DNA from 4 places in the Azovibrio sp. genome. Region 1 is predicted to be linked to each of the others. Evidence: predicted binding sites of a transcription regulator. Region 1 holds the regulator's gene; each other region holds the start of a gene.
The links. The regulator sigma-54, encoded in region 1, starts transcription at its own class of promoters, with help from an activator protein. The targets are predictions, from matches to a motif close to TGGCACGCTTNCTGCTNA.
Positions count from the first base shown of each region.

Region 2: a site for sigma-54 is predicted at 2,748-2,765, ahead of nifL (nitrogen fixation negative regulator NifL). Genes of this name have one in related genera too.
Region 3: a site for sigma-54 is predicted at 2,140-2,157, ahead of adh (aldehyde dehydrogenase). Genes of this name have one in related genera too.
Region 4: a site for sigma-54 is predicted at 2,476-2,493, ahead of WBH99_RS02790 (TOBE domain-containing protein). Genes of this name have one in related genera too.

Region 1 covers NZ_JBASOH010000138.1:8,393-12,744, reverse strand. Annotated here, with positions in the region: gene recA (recombinase RecA) at 1-303, shown strand, start outside; gene recX (recombination regulator RecX) at 296-745, shown strand; gene lptB (LPS export ABC transporter ATP-binding protein) at 738-1,472, shown strand; gene WBH99_RS13975 (RNA polymerase factor sigma-54) at 1,509-2,954, shown strand; gene hpf (ribosome hibernation-promoting factor, HPF/YfiA family) at 2,969-3,292, shown strand; gene ptsN (PTS IIA-like nitrogen regulatory protein PtsN) at 3,344-3,790, shown strand; gene hprK (HPr(Ser) kinase/phosphatase) at 3,803-4,352, shown strand, end outside.
Region 2 covers NZ_JBASOH010000127.1:7,049-11,400, reverse strand. Annotated here, with positions in the region: gene nifA (nif-specific transcriptional activator NifA) at 1-1,184, opposite strand, end outside; gene nifL (nitrogen fixation negative regulator NifL) at 1,181-2,710, opposite strand; gene rsxA (electron transport complex subunit RsxA) at 3,006-3,584, shown strand; gene WBH99_RS12280 (RnfABCDGE type electron transport complex subunit B) at 3,595-4,122, shown strand; gene rsxC (electron transport complex subunit RsxC) at 4,134-4,352, shown strand, end outside.
Region 3 covers NZ_JBASOH010000078.1:1,361-5,712, reverse strand. Annotated here, with positions in the region: gene WBH99_RS07900 (pseudouridine synthase) at 1-88, shown strand, start outside; gene WBH99_RS07895 (DUF779 domain-containing protein) at 115-477, opposite strand; gene adh (aldehyde dehydrogenase) at 563-2,083, opposite strand; gene WBH99_RS07885 (sigma-54-dependent Fis family transcriptional regulator) at 2,415-4,337, shown strand.
Region 4 covers NZ_JBASOH010000024.1:22,189-26,540, forward strand. Annotated here, with positions in the region: gene WBH99_RS02775 (4Fe-4S dicluster domain-containing protein) at 1-292, opposite strand, end outside; gene nifB (nitrogenase cofactor biosynthesis protein NifB) at 304-1,842, opposite strand; gene WBH99_RS02785 (TOBE domain-containing protein) at 2,001-2,429, opposite strand; gene WBH99_RS02790 (TOBE domain-containing protein) at 2,669-3,487, shown strand; gene modA (molybdate ABC transporter substrate-binding protein) at 3,512-4,267, shown strand; gene modB (molybdate ABC transporter permease subunit) at 4,283-4,352, shown strand, end outside.

The DNA of each region.
Region 1 (4,352 bases):
GTCGTCAAGAATAAGGTGGCGCCGCCGTTCCGGGAAGCCATCTTCGACATCCTCTACGGCGAGGGCATCTCCCGCGAGGGCGAGGTCATCGAACTGGGCGTGATCCACAAGATCATCGACAAATCCGGGGCCTGGTACGCCTACAAGGGCGACAAGATCGGCCAGGGCAAGGACAATGTGCGCGAATTCCTCAAGGCCCATCCGGACCTGGCCAGGGAAATCGAAGCCCGCATCCGCGAGATCGTCAATCCCGCCAGGACGGCTCCCGCCCCGGCTCCCGCTCCGGCTCTGGCCGATGCCTGAAAGCCTGGAGGCCAGGGCACTGGCCTTGCTGGCCCGGCGCGAATACAGCCGGGCCGAACTGCAACGCAAGCTGGCGCCCCACGCCGGATCTGCTGAAGCTCTGACGCAACTGCTCGATGAACTGGTCCGGTGCAGCAAGCTGAGCGATGACCGCTACGCGGAAATGCGGGTCAATGTGCGGGGCCGCCGCTATGGCAATGCCCGTCTGGTCCAGGAACTGCGCCAGTCCGGCGTGGAGCCCGAGGCCATTGCCGCCGCCCTGGCCCAAAGTGAGGATGAACACGGTCGCTGCCGGTCCGTCTGGCAGAAAAAATTTGCCACCCTGCCCGACTCGCCGGCCGAACGGGCGCGGCAACAACGATTCCTCCAGTACCGGGGCTTCTCCCAGGAAGCCATCCGCCGGGTGCTGCAGGGCCTGAATGAAGATGGCCGCCATGAATGAACCGCGCAGTTGCCTGAGCGCCCACCATCTCAAAAAACGCTACAAGGCCCGGGATGTGGTGGCCGATGTCTCCTTCGCCGTCAAAAGCGGCGAAGTGGTAGGCCTGCTCGGTCCCAACGGGGCCGGCAAGACCACCTGCTTTTATATGATCGTCGGTCTGGTGGCAGTCGACGGGGGGGACATTTTCATCGATGACACCAGGCTGACCCACCTGCCCATTCACCTGCGCGCCCGGCGGGGGCTTTCCTATCTCCCCCAGGAGGCCTCCGTGTTCCGCAAGCTGAACGTCGCGGAAAACATCCAGGCCGTGCTGGAACTGCAGAATCTCCCGCCCCAGGAAATCAAGGAGCGGCTGGAAAACCTGCTCGAAGAGTTGCACATCACCCACATCCGCCACACCCAGGCGGCGGCCCTCTCGGGCGGCGAGCGGCGCCGGGTCGAAATCGCCCGGGCCCTGGCGACCCAGCCCCGTTTCATCCTGCTGGACGAGCCTTTCGCCGGGGTGGACCCGATTGCCGTGCTCGACATCCAGAAGATCATCCGCTTCCTCAAAGAGCGCAATATCGGCGTGCTGATCACCGACCACAACGTGCGGGAAACCCTGGGCATCTGCGATCACGCCTGGATCATCAACGAAGGCCATGTCCTTGCGTCTGGTTCTCCGAGCGAGATCGTCTATAATGAAGACGTAAGAAAAGTTTATCTGGGCGAGCATTTCCGCCTTTAAGCTGCGGTTTTGTAAAAGCTCACCTCTCTCCCGCCGATGAAACCTTCCCTCCAGCTCAAGATTTCCCAGCAATTGGCGCTGACGCCCCAGTTGCAGCAGGCGATCAAGCTTTTGCAACTTTCGACCCTGGAAATGAACCAGGAAATCGAACGTTATCTGCAGGAAAACCCGCTGCTGGAGCGTGAGGACGAGCCGGAGCGGGAAAACACCTACAATACCAGCAGCAGCAACGAGCGGGGCCAGGAGGAGCCGGTCCCGGCCCGGGAAGAAAGCAGCGAGGAGCGCGCCGAACTCAGCCGCAGCGAGGTGGAGGAAGATCGCTGGTCCCAGGACAGTGGCAGCTATGGCAGCCCCGCCCGGGACCGGGATGATGACGAAGGCGATAGCCAGGACCTCCAGGCCGCCACCACATCCTTGCGTGAACACCTGACCTGGCAACTGGGCATGACCCAGTTTTCCGACCAGGACCGCGCCCTGATCCGTTTCCTGATCGAAGGGCTGGATGATGACGGTTATCTCTCGGCCAGCCTGGAAGAATTGCTGGAAACCATTCCGCCCGAATATGAAGTGGAACTGGACGACCTCGAAATCGCCCTGCGCCAGCTGCAAAGCCTGGACCCCACCGGCGTCGCGGCCCGTTCCCCCCAGGAATGCCTGGCGCTGCAACTGAAGGCCCTGCCTCAGGATCAAACCCGGGACCTGGCGCTGGCCGTGGTGGAACGGCACCTGGACCTGCTGGCCGCCCGGGATTTCAACAAGATCAAGAAATCATGCGCTTGCGATGATGACGCGCTCAAAGCCGCCCATGCGCTGATCGTCGGCCTCGATCCCCGGCCCGGCGCCCGCTTTGCGGCCATCGATACGCGCTACATCATTCCCGATGTCATCGTGAAGAAGCTGCGCGGCAAATGGACCGCCCAGATCAATCCCGATGCCTACCCCAAGCTCAGGATCAACCGGCTTTATGCAGAAATCCTGTCCCAGCAGCGCCGCGGGGAGGGCGGCCTGTCGAATCAGCTGCAGGAAGCCCGCTGGCTGATCAAGAACGTCCAGCAGCGTTTCGATACCATCGCCCGGGTCTCCCAGGCCATCGTCGATCGCCAGCGCCAGTTCTTCGAGCACGGCGAAGTCGCCATGCGCCCGCTGGTGCTGCGCGAGATTGCCGACACCATCGGCCTGCATGAATCCACCGTCTCCCGGGTGACGAGCCAGAAGTACATGGCCACTCCCCGGGGTATCTTTGAATTGAAGTACTTCTTTGGCAGCCATGTCTCCACCGATACCGGCGGGGCGTGTTCTGCCACGGCTATCCGGGCTTTGATCAAGCATTTGATCAGTGCTGAAGATGGCAAGAAGCCCTTGTCGGATAGTCAAATATCCGAAATACTAGGCCAGCAGGGAATCGTTGTGGCCCGGCGCACCGTGGCGAAATACCGCGAAGCGCTCAACATCCCGCCGGTCAATTTACGCAAGACCCTGTAAGAGAGGAGAAAAAAATGAATCTACAGATCAGCGGCCACCATATCGAAGTCACGCCTGCCCTCCGCGAGTATGTGGAAGCCAAGCTTGAACCCGTCATCAACCACTTTGACCGGGTCACCGGCGTGAATGTCATCCTGTCGGTGGAAAAACTGAAGCAGAAGGCCGAAGTCACGGTACATGTGCCGGGCAAGGACATTTTTGTCGAAAGCAGCGAAGATGATCTTTATGCTGCCATCGACAGCATGTTCGACAAGCTGGACCGTCAGGTTCTGAGGCACAAGCAGAAGCTTCAGGACCATCACCGCGGCGACAAGGTTGCCGATCATCTCGAGGATTGATGTCTGCGGCCGCAACCCCCGGTTGCGGCCCGGTCCTCTCCGGTTCCCATCATGAAATTGATTGCTCAACTCCTGCCCGCATCCCATGTCCTGCTGGGCATGGATGCCGGCAGCAAAAAACGGGTATTCGAGCAGGCCGCCCAGATGTTCGAAAGCGCGGATGGCATTGCTGCGGCGCAGGTCTTCGATAGCCTGTTCGCCCGGGAAAAACTCGGCTCCACCGGCCTGGGCCAGGGGATTGCCATCCCCCATGGCCGCATCAAGGGCCTCAAGCAGGCCACCGGCGCCTTCATCCGTCTGGCCGAGCCGATTCCCTTCGATGCCCCGGATGGCCGCCCCGTGTCCCAGCTTTTCATCCTCCTGGTGCCGGAACAGGCCACGGAAGAACACCTGCAGATCCTGTCCGAACTCGCCACCTGCTTCGCCGACCGGCAGTTTCGGGAGCAGCTTGCCGCAGCCACCGACGCCGCCCGTGTCATCACCCTGTTCTCTGCCTGATCCGGCCCCTGCATGCAGGAAATCAGCCTAGTCCAGCTCTTCGAGGATCACCGGGACAAGCTCGAACTGTCCTGGGAAGTGGCCGTCGGCACCAACCGCCGCATCAGCCTGAAGGAATCCGGCAACTACGGCGCGGACGTGGTGGGGCACATGAACCTGATCCACCCGGAACGCCTGCAGGTGATCGGCACCGCCGAAATCGCCTGGCTCCGGCGTGTCTCCGAAGCCCAGTTTGGCAGCCAGGTCGGCGCCCTCCTGGCGGCACAGCCGCCGGCCCTGATCGTTGCCGACGGATTGCCGGTTCCCGATGCCTTGCGGACCATTTGCGAAAGCACCCGGACGCCGCTGCTGACGGCGGCCAAACCCTGCGCCGCGGTGATCGACCTGCTCCGCATTTATCTATCGCGTCGCCTGGCGGACATCACCTCCGTCCACGGGGTCTTCATGGACGTGCTGGGCATGGGCGTACTGATTACCGGCGATTCCGGCGTGGGCAAATCGGAACTCGCCCTGGAACTGATCTCCCGCGGCCACGGACTGGTCGCCGATGACGTGGTGGAAC
Region 2 (4,352 bases), on a different contig from region 1:
TCCAGCCGGTCGCGCAGGGGCGGCAGGTAAAGGGGCATCACGTTCAGGCGGTAGAACAGGTCTTCGCGGAAATCGCCCATGTCGACGGCAGTTTCCAGATCCCGGTGGGTTGCGGCGATGATGCGCACATCCACCTTGATGCTGCGGCTGCCGCCGACCCGCTCGAATTCCCCTTCCTGCAGCACCCGCAGCAGCTTGGCCTGGAAGGCCGGCGAGATTTCGCCGATTTCATCGAGGAACAAGGTGCCGCCGTCGGCCTGCTCGAAGCGGCCCTTGCGGCTACCCACGGCGCCGGTGAAGGAGCCGCGCTCGTGGCCGAACAGTTCCGACTCCAGCAGATTTTCCGGCAGGGCGGCGCAGTTGAGCTTGACCAGCGGCCCCCGGGTCCGGGGCGAGTTGTAGTGGATGGCGTTGGCGATCAGTTCCTTGCCGGTGCCGGTTTCGCCCCGGATCAGCACCGTGGTGTTCCATTTGGCCACCAGCCGCACCTGCTCGAACACCCGGCGCATCACGGCGGAATGGCCCACGATGCTGTCGAAACCATGCTGATGCCGCACGGTGCGGCGCAGCAGGTCCCGCTCTTCGAGCAAGGAGCGCTTTTCCTGTTCCACCTGCAGGGAAAGCCGCAGACTCTGGCCGATCAGGTTGGCGATCATTTCCAGGAAGCGGGCCCGGTCTTCCAGCAGGGGATCATCCTCCACCACCGGCTGCACGGCCAGCACCCCCTTGAGGCTGCCGGCCACCTTGATGGGCACGGCGATGAAGGGCAGCCCCGGGTCGTAAACCCGCATCTTGTTGATGAAACGTAGATCGTCCCCGACCCGCTGCAAGATGATGGTGCGGCTCTTTTCCATGGCAAAACCGATGATGCCCTCGCCGGACTGGTAGCGCACCGATTCGAAATGACCGGGATCGACCCCATGCACCGATTGCACCAGCAGGCTGCCATCCGGTTCCACCACACTCACCAGGCCCCGGCTCAGGCCGGCAGACTCATCGAGAATGCGCAGCACTTCCTGGATGGTTTCCCGGTAATCCAGGGAGCGGGACAGGACCTGACTGACCCCGTACAGGGCATCCATCTGGGAAAGATGCAGTTCGTGCGTCTCGCACACGCCGGAAGTCTCGCCGCCCAAGGCATAGGCGTGCCCCTCGGAACACTTGCCGTGATTTTCCTCGTTCATTCCAGCCCTCCTTGCAGCGGCAGATCCACCTGGGCCCGGCAACCGCCCCCGGGCGCGTCCAGCAGGTCCAGGAAACCGCCGTGGTCGGTCACGGCCTGCTGGGCCCGGGGCAAGCCGGTGCCCAGATGCTGGCCCTGCTTGCCCCGGGTGGTGAAGAAGGGTTCAAACACCTTGAGTTGCAGTTCGGCGGGAATGCCCGGCCCCCGGTCGTCGATGCAGACGCGGATCTGCTCACCCACCAGCGCCGAGGACAGGCTCATTTCCCGCTGCTTCCAGCCCCGCTGGGACAAGGCGTCGATGGCGTTGTCCACCAGCACCTTGAACAGGGAGCGCAATTGCATGGGCCGCCCCAGGATGCCCGGCAAGGTGGGCATGGGCTGCCAGGTGACGATGATGCCGTTGGCCAGCAGCCGCGGGGTGCAGACGTCGAGCACGTCGCGCAGCACTTCGTTGATGTTGACCGGCGCGGCCGCTTCCCGGGTGTCATGGGGAATCAACTGGCGCAGCTCTTCCAGATGGCGGCGCCCCTCGCTCAGGGCGGAACTCAGGGCACCGGACATGGCGGGCTCCCGGCTGCAAAGCATGTTGATGGCGGAACTCATGACATTGAGCGGGCCTTCGAGCTGGTACAGGGCGGCAGACAGGCTCTCCCGCAGGGCCGCCGCATGTTCTTCCTCGGCCATCAGGCTGCGCAGGGCGGCCAGACGGGCCTGCTCCTGGCCCAGGCGCAGCGCGCTCACGTCACTGGCGACCAGCAACAGGTAATGTCGGGAAGCTTCGGCATAGAAGCCATCGGCCCGCTCATCCTGAGCGGCAATGGGCAGGGCGGAACAGGAGAACCAGCGTGGCAAGGCGCCGCCGGGCCGGTCGATGCGCAGTTCCCGGGGCGGCAGCCGGGCCGGGCCGGCCTGGCCCAGCAGTTCCTCGCGCCAGGCCGGCAACGCCGCTTCCAGCAACACATGGGCAGGCTCACGGGCAGGCTCACCGCCCCCCAGATCGGTGAGCAGCTTCTTGTACTCCTGGTTGTCCAGGACCACCCGCCCGGTTTCGTCCAGCAGCGCCAGGGCCACCGGGGCCCCATCCACCACCGATTCAATCAGGGCCTTCTGGTTGCGCACCCGATTGGCCAGGCTGTGTAGTTCGGAAACATCCCGGTGCATGCCCAGGAAGTGGGCAATATTCCCCGCTTCATCGAGCACCGGCGCAATGGCCAGCTCCGCCAGATACTGGCTGCCATCCTTGCGGCTATTGAGCAGGCGCCCGGTCCAGGGGCGCCCGCTGGAAAGGGAATGCCACATTTCCTGATACACCTCCCGGGGCGTGGTGCGGCTGGAAAGGATGGATTCATTCTTGCCTTCCGCCTCCACCGGGCTGTAACCGGTAACCCGGGTGAAGGCCTCATTCACATAGAGGATATTGGCGCGCGGGTCCGTGATGGAAATCGCCACATCGGCCTGAGCCACCGCCTGGCGGAATATTTCCGGGGGCAGGTCGGTACATGCCTTGGGGGGAGGCTTCAAATTCATGGGTGGACTCCCGGACTTGAGATCGATGGACCCGGATTCAGCACATTCCATGCCACCAAAAGTTTTTTTGACCGACCCCCGCGCCAATACTGGCTTGTCGGGCTTTGGCAGCAATCCCACAGAAAACCCTGTCGGTTTTGCGACAAAAACAGCCCGGCTTTTGCACCGGTCTGGTGCAAAAGTATCCGCGAGCCGCGCCAATGTGACGATTCGAGCCGCCCCAGGGTGAAATGGCGAAAGCTGGCATACGCATTGCAGAAGGGGGGCATTGCAATCCCTGTCGAGACTCGCCGCCATGAGCGAACTGATCCTGCTACTGATCTCCACCGCCCTGGTCAACAACGTGGTGTTGATCAAATTCCTGGGCCTCTGCCCGTCCATGGGTGTCTCCAAGAGCATGGACAGCGCCCTGGGCATGGGCATGGCGACCACCTTCGTGATCACCCTGGCCGCCGGAGCCAGCTGGATGCTGGAGCACTGGTTGCTGGTGCCCTATGAACTGGGCTTCCTGCGCATCCTCACCTTCATCCTGGTGATTGCGGCCGTGGTGCAATTCACCGAGATGTTCGTCAAGAAAACCAGCCCCGGCCTGTACCGCTCCCTGGGCATCTACCTGCCCTTGATCACCACCAATTGCGCCGTGCTCGGCGTGGCCCTGCTGAATGTCCAGCAAGGCTTCAGCTTCTTCAAGAGCCTGGCCTACGGCTTCGGCTCCGCCCTGGGCTTCACCCTGGTGCTGATGATCTTCGCCGGCCTGCGCGAACGCATCGCCCTGGCCCGGGTACCGGTCGCCTTCAACGGCGCCCCCATCGCTTTCATCACCATCAGCCTGCTGGCCCTGGCCTTCATGGGCTTCTCCGGCCTCAACATCTAAGGAAATCACGATGATCGCCGCCATCCTCAGCCTCACTATTCTCGGTGCCGCCCTGGGCTTGATCCTGGGCATCGCCGGCCGTTTCCTCGCGGTCGAATCCAACCCCATCGTCGATGAAGTCGAAGCCCTGCTGCCCGGTACCAACTGCGGCCAGTGCGGCTTTCCCGGCTGCTCCGGCGCGGCCGCCGCCATCGCGGCGGGCTCTGCGCCCGCCAGCTGCTGCCCCCCTGGCGGCAAGACGACAGCCGTGGCCATCGCCGAAAAGATGGGCCTTGCCCTGGACCTCGCCGCCGTCGCCGATACAGGCCCGAAACTGGCCACCATCGCCGAAGACCTGTGCATCGGCTGCTGCCGCTGCATCAAGAACTGCCCCACCGATGCCATCCTGGGCGCCCCCAAACAGATCCACAACGTCCTCAAGGAAGCTTGCACCGGTTGCAGCGCCTGCATCGACCACTGCCCCACCGAAGCCCTGGTGATGCAGCCCGTCCCCATCACCTTGCAGCATTGGGTCATGCCCAAGCCGCTGGCCGCCTGAGGAATGCCGACATGGGCCTGATGGAAAAACTCTTCGGTCGCGATTGGGGCATCCACCCCGACGATCACAAGCGTCCCGCCGCGGACGCGGTCACCCGCACCATGCCGGTGCCGGAACGCCTCTTTGTTTCGCTCTCCCAACATCTGGGCGCTCCGGCCCGACCGGTGGTGCTGGTCGGTCAAAAAGTGCGCAAGGGCGAACGGCTGGCAGACCCCCAGGGCGCCGTTTCC
Region 3 (4,352 bases), on a different contig from region 1:
CCGGCTGCTGCTGCATGCCTGCCGGCTGGCCTTCGTCCATCCCGCTACCGGCGTCTGGCTCGAACTCGAGTCGCCGGTCCCGTTCTGATCGATCCGCCCCCCGGCGCCCCGGTTTTAGCCCGCCTGTTCCAGGGCGAGCAATTCGGCGTCGCTGAAGCGGCGCGAATGCACGATGAAACAGTCACCCTCCGCGGCTTCGAGGGAAAAGCTGTCGCCCCGGCCCCGGACCACGTCCAGGGTCAGCTCGCTAGAGCGCAGGAGGTTGAATTCGGTGGCGCTGGTGTAGAAGGGAACGCCGGCGATGTGGCCGAGCAGGATGTCATTCGGGCCGATCTGCAATTCCCCGGCGCGCAGGCAAAGGGGGGCGCTGCCTTCGCAGCAACCGCCGGACTGGTAGAACAGCAAAGGGCCGTGGCGGGCCTTCAGTTGCTCCACCAGGGCGAGGGCGGCAGGGGTGGCGAGGATGCGTTCGGGCATGATGTCTCCTCCTTGAAAAAAAGGGGTGGACCACAGCCCACCCGCCCTACAAGACACGCAGAGAGAAGATGAAACTCGAAAAGCCTCAAAAAAGGCCCAGAGCCTTGGGGCTGTAGCTCACCAGCAGGTTCTTGATCTGCTGGTAGTGCTCGAGGATGATCTTGTGGGTTTCGCGGCCGATGCCGGATTCCTTGTAGCCGCCGAAGGCGGCGTGGGCCGGATAGGCATGGTAGCAGTTGGTCCACACCCGACCGGCCTTGATGCCGCGGCCCATGCGGTAGGCGATGTTGCCGTTGCGGCTCCAGACTCCGGCGCCCAGGCCATAGGGGGTGTCATTGGCGATTTCCAGGGCCTCGGCTTCGGTCTTGAAGGTGGTCACGGCCAGCACCGGCCCGAAGATTTCTTCCTGGAAGATGCGCATCTTGTTGTGTCCCTTGAACAAGGTGGGCTGGATGTAGTAGCCCTCGGCCAGCTCGCCTTCGAGAACGGCGCGAGCCCCGCCGATCAGGCACTCGGCTCCTTCCTGGCGGCCGATGTCGAGGTAGGAGAGGATCTTGTCCAGCTGTATCTGGGAAGCTTGGGCCCCCATCATGGTCCCGGTGTCGAGGGGATTGCCCAGCTTGATGGCCTTGACCCGGGGCAGCACCCGCTCCATGAACTCGTCGTAGATGGATTCCTGGATCAGGGCGCGCGACGGGCAGGTACACACTTCGCCCTGATTGAAAGCGAACAGGACGAGCCCTTCGATCGCCTTGTCGAGGAAATCGTCATCGGCCGCCATCACGTCTTCAAAGAAGATGTTGGGAGACTTGCCGCCTAGTTCCAGGGTCGAGGGAATCAGGTTCTGGGCCGCGGCCTGGGCGATCAGCCGGCCGGTGGCGGTGGAGCCGGTAAAGGCGATCTTGGCGATGCGGCGGCTGTTGGCGAGCGGCATCCCGGCCTCCCGGCCGTAGCCATTGACGATGTTGAGGACGCCCGGCGGCAGCAGATCGGCGATCAGCTCGGTGAGCACCAGGATGCTGATGGGAGTGGATTCGGCCGGCTTCAAAACCACGCAGTTACCGGCGGCGAGGGCGGGGGCGAGCTTCCAGGTGGCCATCAGGATGGGGAAGTTCCAGGGAATGATCTGGCCGACGACGCCCAGGGGCTCATGGAAGTGATAGGCCACCAGTTCCCCGTCGATCTCGGAGAGGCTGCCTTCCTGGGCGCGCAGACAGCCGGCGAAGTAGCGAAAGTGGTCGGCCGCAAGGGGAATGTCGGCGTTCAGGGTTTCGCGGATGGCCTTGCCGTTATCCACGGTTTCCACATAGGCCAGCTTTTCCAGGTTGGCTTCGATGCGGTCGGCGATCTTCAAGAGGAGGTCGGCGCGCGCCGCGGGGGCGGTCTTGCCCCACTGTTCGGCGGCGGCATGGGCGGCATCCAGGGCGAGTTCGATGTCTTCGGCACCGGAACGGGCGGCCTGGGTGTAAGGCTTGCCGGTGATGGGGGTGATGACGTCGAAGTACTCGCCGCGCACCGGGGCGACCCACTTGCCGCCGATGAAGTTGTCGTACCGGGTCCGATATTGATGTTTGGCGCCACTCGTGCCGGGCAGGGTGTAGATCATGTCGTCTCCTCGATGGTGGGTTATTGGCAGAGGGCCGTCCGGCCCCGTCCAATCTGCCATCAAGATCCGTGCCAGATGCCGCGTTCCAGGCTCAGATAATTGATTCCTCAATGTTTGATGCTGGCGCGACGGCTGGGCTGCCAAGCCGCATCGAAAGCGGCTTTTGTGCCGGTGCGATGCAAAGCTGTCACCGCCTGTCACGAAATGGAACAGGTTTCGATGAATCAAGGGGGTGGCCATTGAATTTGCCGCCGGCCCGCCTACCCGCCTATACTCGGCTTCCACACCCCAGCAGCCTGCCCGTCAGAGGCGGGCCAGAAGAGGAGGAGACATGAGTGCCCAGAGCCCTTCCCGGGAAGCCCTGCTGCGCCAGGCCCGGCGCATCTTCCTGGATCAGTCCGAATTGCCCCGGGGGCTGATCAGCGACCGCCTGGCTCAGTCCTGGCAACGCAGCCGCAGCGCCGGCGTCTCTCCCGTGGGCCGCTGCGAGGAAGCGCCCCGCCTGGCCGGGCCGGCCCTGCGGCAGAGCCTTGCCGCGCATCGGGAGTTTCTCGCCCATGCCCGGCCGGTGCTGGAACACCTGTTCGCCCAGGTGCGCGACTCCCACAGCATGGTGATCCTGGCCGACCGTAGCGGCCTGCTGCTGCAGGCGCTTGGCGACCCGGACTTCCTTGCCAAGGCCGAGCGGGTCGCCCTCGCCCCCGGCGCTTCCTGGCACGAGCAGCACCGGGGCACCAACGCCATCGGCACCGCCCTGGTCGAAGGAGGGCCGGTGGAAATCCGCGGCGCCGAACATTTCCTCGAACGGAACGCTTTTCTGGCCTGCACCGCCGCCCCCATCTGTGATCCGGCGGGCCAGGTGCTGGGGGCGCTCGACATTTCCTGCGACCAGCGCGCTTACCATCCCCACACCCGCGCCCTCGTTCGCACCGCCGCGCAGATGATCGAGAACCGGCTCCTCCTCGCCCGGCACGGGCAGGGGCTCCTCCTGCGTCTGCATCCGCAGGCCGAGGGCATCGGCAGCGTGGCCGAAGGCATCCTGGCGGTGGCCGAGGAGGGCCGGCTGATCGGCGCCAATCGCGCTGCCCTGGCGATGCTCGGGCTCGGCTTTGCCGACCTCGGGGCGGTCTCCCTGGCGCGTATTTTCATGATCCCTTTCGGCGAATTCCTCGCCTGGGGCCGTCGCCATCCGGGCCAGGCCCTGCGGCTGCGGCTGCGGCAAGGGGAGGAAGTCTATGTGCAGATCCAGGGGGAGCGGGCGCCGAGCGCGCGGCCGGACGGCCCCCGGCCCGAAGCTGCCCGGGTGGGTGCCGATGCCCTGGCCGAGCTGGAGACCGGCGATGCCCGGCTGGGAGCGGCCATCGCCCGCGCCCGGCGGCTGCTCGACAAGCCCATTCCCCTGGTGCTGCAGGGGGAATCCGGGGTCGGCAAGGAACTGTTTGCCCAGGCCATGCACGCCTCCAGCGCCCGGCGTGACAAGCCTTTCGTCGCGCTCAACTGCGCCGCCCTGCCGGAGAGCTTGATCGAATCCGAACTGTTCGGCTACACCCCCGGCACCTTCACCGGCGCCCGTAAAAATGGCAGCCTGGGACGCCTGCGGGAAGCCCATGGCGGCACCTTGTTCCTCGACGAGATCGGCGACATGCCCTTGAGCCTGCAGACCCGCCTGCTGCGGGTGCTGCAGGAACGCCAGGTGACGCCGCTGGGCGAGGGCCAGCCGGTTGCCGTGGATTTCGCCCTGATCTGCGCTACCCACCGGCGCCTCAAGGAAGAGGTCGATGCCGGCCGTTTTCGGGCCGACCTCTATTACCGGATCAACGGCCTTGCCTTGAATCTGCCGGCCTTGCGGGAGCGCAGCGATTTGGCCGCTTTGGTGCGCCAGATGCTCGCGCAACTGGCGCCCGGGCAGCCTCTGGCCCTGGCCGGCGAGGTGCGGGAGGCTTTTGCAAGCTACGCCTGGCCGGGCAATCTGCGTCAGCTATTCAACGGCTTACGCACGGCGGTGGCCTTGCTCGAGGCGGGCGAGACGCGGATCGGCTGGGCCCACTTGCCGGACGATCTGGTGGAAGAGTTGCAACGCCAGCCGGCGGCAGTCGTGCAGCAGCAGGGGGAGAGCCTGGAATCCCTGTCGCGTGCCGCCATCGAAAAGGTGCTTGTCGAGGAGCGGGGCAATGTGTCGGCGACGGCGCGGCGGCTCGGAATCAGCCGTAATACCCTGTACCGGAAGTTGAAGCGCAGCCAGGAGGGGGCTTGAATCGAGGCTTGAATC
Region 4 (4,352 bases), on a different contig from region 1:
AGGTCGAGGCAGGTTGGCCCCGGGTAGCCACTGCGAGGAGTTCCTGGAGTTTTTCCACGGGTATCCCGGTCAGGCTGCCCAGGGGGTTCAAGGGGGTGCCCAGTTCATCGACGATGGCGCATTCGATGGGGCAGATGGCGGCGCACTGGGCCTCGGGGAATTCCGCCAGGCACTCGGTGCACTTGTCGCTGTCGATGGCAAACACCGGGTCGGATTCGTGGATGGCGGTGTTGGGACACACATCGACGCAGGCCCAGCAGTTCACGCAGGCTTCAGTGATGGAAAGCGCCATGTTCTTCTCCTTCAGGCACGTTTCTGGTCAGGGGCGGGGGTGGCCAGCTTGCCGGCTTCGGCCAGTTCCCGATACACGGCCATCACGGCGGTCTCGATGGCTTCCATGGCGTGTTCCCCGTTGGGCTGGATGCCGGCCTGCTCCAGCAGGCCCCAGGGTTCAAAGCCGATCTTCGAGCACAGCACTACCTCGCAGCCGGCCAGGGCGGCGATGGTGCGGTCCAGGATGGAGTCGGCAGAAACGCCGTCCTGGCCCTCGTCGCCGCAGGTGTCGCCACCGACGCAGTAGAGCTCGGTCTTGCGGTGGCTGATGAAGCGCACCCCGGCGGGGGAGGCTTCATACACCAGGAATTCCCGGGCATGACCGAAATGCTGGTTGATCAGCCCCTGGCCGGCGGTGGCCACGGCCATCAGCACCGGGCGGCTGTCTTCTGGGAGGGGGGCGGGCAGGGGGGCGGATGAGTCGAGGGCCGTGGCGGGTGCGGCGGGTGCGGCAGGAAGGGCCCGCCTGGCTTCCAGCTGGTCGATGATGGCGTCGTGCACTTCCTTCCTGCGGGCCATGGCGGAGTCGTAGTCGATTTCCATGGCGTCGAGCTTGTCGAGGGTAAATTCCGCGCCCCGGTCCTCGCCCAGGAGGCCCACGGCGTCGGCGCGGCACTGGCGGCAGTGGCGCATCATGGCCATGTCGCCGGCGCATTCGTCCTGGATGGCCTGCAGTTCTTCGGTGCTGGGGCTGCGCTGCGCCATGATGCCGTAGTAGGTGCCGTGTTCGGCTTCGGCAATCAGCGGCATGACGTTGTGCAGGAAGGCGCCCTTGGCCTTCACCACCTTGGAGACTTCCTTCAGGTGTTCGTCGTTTACCCCGGGGATCATCACGGAGTTCACCTTGACCAGGATGCCGCGTTCCACCAGCATTTCCAGGCCCCGCTGCTGCTGCGCGATCAAGATCGCTGCCGCCTCGACGCCGCGGATGCGCTTGTTCTCCCAGTAGATCCACGGGTAGATTTTGGCGCCGACCTCGGGATCGAGGCAGTTGATGGTGATGGTGACGTGGTCGATGTTGTGCTTGGCAATCTCGTCCACATACCTGGGCAGGTTGAGCCCGTTGGTGGAGACGCACAGCTTGATGTCCGGCGCCTTCTCGGAGAGTTGGCGGAAGGTTTCAAAGGTGCGCTCCGGGTTGGCCAGCGGGTCTCCGGGGCCGGCGATGCCGAGCACCGTCATCTGGGGAATGGTGGCGGCCACGGCCAGCACTTTCTTGATGGCCTGGTCCGGGTGCAGCAACTCGGAAACCACGCCGGGCCGGGATTCATTGGCGCAGTCGTATTTGCGGTTGCAGTAATTGCACTGGATGTTGCAGGCCGGGGCTACCGCCACATGCATGCGGGCAAAGTAGTGGTGCGCTTCTTCCGAATAGCAGGGGTGGTCCTGGACCTTGGCGCGGATATGGTCCGGCAGGTGGGAAAGGGCGTCCGGGGCAGTGCCGCAGCCGCTGGAGGAGCAGCCCCCGCCGGAGGCGGGGGCTGTATTGCTGATCACGGGCAGGTCCACGATTGAGGCTCCTTGAAAGTCATCGAGGAGCTGACAGCAATCGCTGTGCCAGATTTTTTAGTTGTTCATAAACAATGGCTTGAAATTCTTGCCGGGGCAGGGGCCGCCTTCTTGTGGGAGGGCTTGTCGGGAAGGCGACAAGCCCTCCTCCGGGGCAATCAGGCCGGCACGCCGAGAATCACGTGGCTGGCCTTGAACAGCACCGAGGCCGGGGCGCCCGGCTTCAATCCCAGTTCCAGCGCCGCCTCATTGGTGATGACCGCATGTACCGGGCTGCCGCCTGGCAGTTGCACCACCACGTCGGAATTCACCGCGCCCTTGTTGACCGCCTGCACGGTGCCGGCGAGATGGTTGCGGGCCGAGAAACGGACGTTTTCTTCGCCGGCCAGAACCATCACCCAGGGGGCCTTGACGTAGGCGACGACGGGCTTGCCGACCGCCAGGCCCAGGGATTTGACGCTGGCCTCGGTGACCACGGCGACGATCTTGTCGCCGCCGGCGGTGCGGAGCTCCACTTCCGCGTTGATGGGGCCTTCGGTGAGGGCAGTGATGGTGCCGGGGAAGCTGTTGCGGGCGCTGATGTTCATGATGTCGATCCTTGATGAAGTGAGTGAAGTGGGGTGGGCAGGAACCTGGCCCGGTTTTCGCTATATCTGTTCGTGAATAGCGGTTCGGCTTGCTGCGGGGCCATTCTAGAAGGAATGGTTTTGTCATGGCAACCATGGCGGCAGGGATTTTTGGCGGCATTTCCGGCATTTCCGGCGGGCTCGATGCCGGGATTCCTGCGTTATAGTGTTCGTTATATATCTGACAACATCACGACAAAATGGAACAAAACCCACATCGTTTCAAGGGGCGTCTGGAAGTGGAAACCGAATTCGGCACTTTCCTGGGCGACACCCGCATCCGCCTGCTGGAGGCCATTGCCCGCCATGGCTCCATTTCCCAGGCCGCCAAGGCGGTGCCGCTGTCCTACAAGGCGGCCTGGGACGCGGTGGATGCCATGAACAACCTGGCCGATGAAGCGCTGGTGATCCGTTCCGCGGGCGGCAAGCACGGCGGCGGCACCTTGCTCACCGCTTACGGGCAGCAGGTGGTGAATCTGTACCGGGCCCTGGAGGCGGAATATCAGGCGGCCCTGGAACGGCTGACCGCCAGCATGAATGACGGGGAGGCGAGCAGCTTTGCCCAGTTCCGCCAGCTGCTCAAGCGCATGTCCATGAAAACCAGTGCCCGCAACCAGTTCGCCGGGGTCATCGTCGGCCTCAAGACCGGGGAGGTGGATTACGAGGTGCGCCTGAAGCTGGACGACACCAACGAGCTGGTGGCGGTCATCACCCGGGAATCCGCCGAAACCCTGGAACTGGCGATGGGCATGGAAATGTATGCCCTGGTGAAATCCTCCTCGGTGCTGCTGCTCACCGACCGGGAGGTGCGCACCACGGCCCGCAACCAGCTGTGGGGAGAAGTGACCCGCATCCACGAGGGGCCGGTCAATTCCGAAGTCACCCTGGCCCTGCCCGGGGGCAAGAGCGTCTGCGCCGTGGTCACCCACGACAGCATCGCCCGCCTGGGCCTGGCCGTGGGGGAAGAGGCTGGCGCCGTGTTCAAGGCTTCCGCCGTCATTCTTTGCATCCAGAACTGATTGACTAACCGAAGGAGAAACATCATGAATGTCCCATTTTGCAAGTTCGTCGCTCTCGCCGCGCTCCTCATGAGCGCCACCCTGGCCCGGGCCGAAACGGTCCAGGTCGCCGTGGCCGCCAACTTCACCAAACCCATGGAAGCCATCGCGGCGGAGTTCGAGAAGGATACGGGCCACAAGGCGCAGCTTTCCTTCGGCGCCACGGGCAAGTTCTATGCCCAGATTGCCAACGGGGCGCCCTTCGATGTGTTCCTGGCCGCCGATGACAGCACCCCCATGAAAATGGAGGAGGAACTCCTGACCGTGCCCGGCAGCCGCTTCACCTATGCCATTGGCACCCTGGTGCTGTGGAGCGCCCGGGAAGGCTATGTGGATGACAAGGGCGAAGTGCTGAAGAAGGGGGAGTTCAAGCATCTCGCCATCGCCAATCCCAAGACTGCCCCCTATGGTCTGGCCGCCATTCAGGCCCTGACCCGGCTGGGGCTCCTGTCTGCCCTCCAGCCCAGGTTCGTGCAGGGCGAGAACATCACCCAGACCTATCAGTTTGTCGCCACCGGCAATGCCGAGCTGGGGTTCGTGGCGCTCTCCCAGGTCTTCAAGGAGGGCAAGCTGAGCGGCGGTTCGGCCTGGCTGGTGCCGGCCAGTCTGCATGACCCCATCCGCCAGGATGCGGTGCTCCTTGCCAAAGCCCGCAACAATGCCGCCGCCAAGGCCCTGATGGACTACCTGAAGGGGGAGAAGGCGGCCCGCGTCATCGAGTCCTACGGTTACGGCCGGTAAATTCCCGGGGGAGCCATGGACGCAAGCAATCTCGCCGCCGTCTGGCTTACCTTGAAGCTGGCGAGCGTGGTGACGCTGCTGCTGC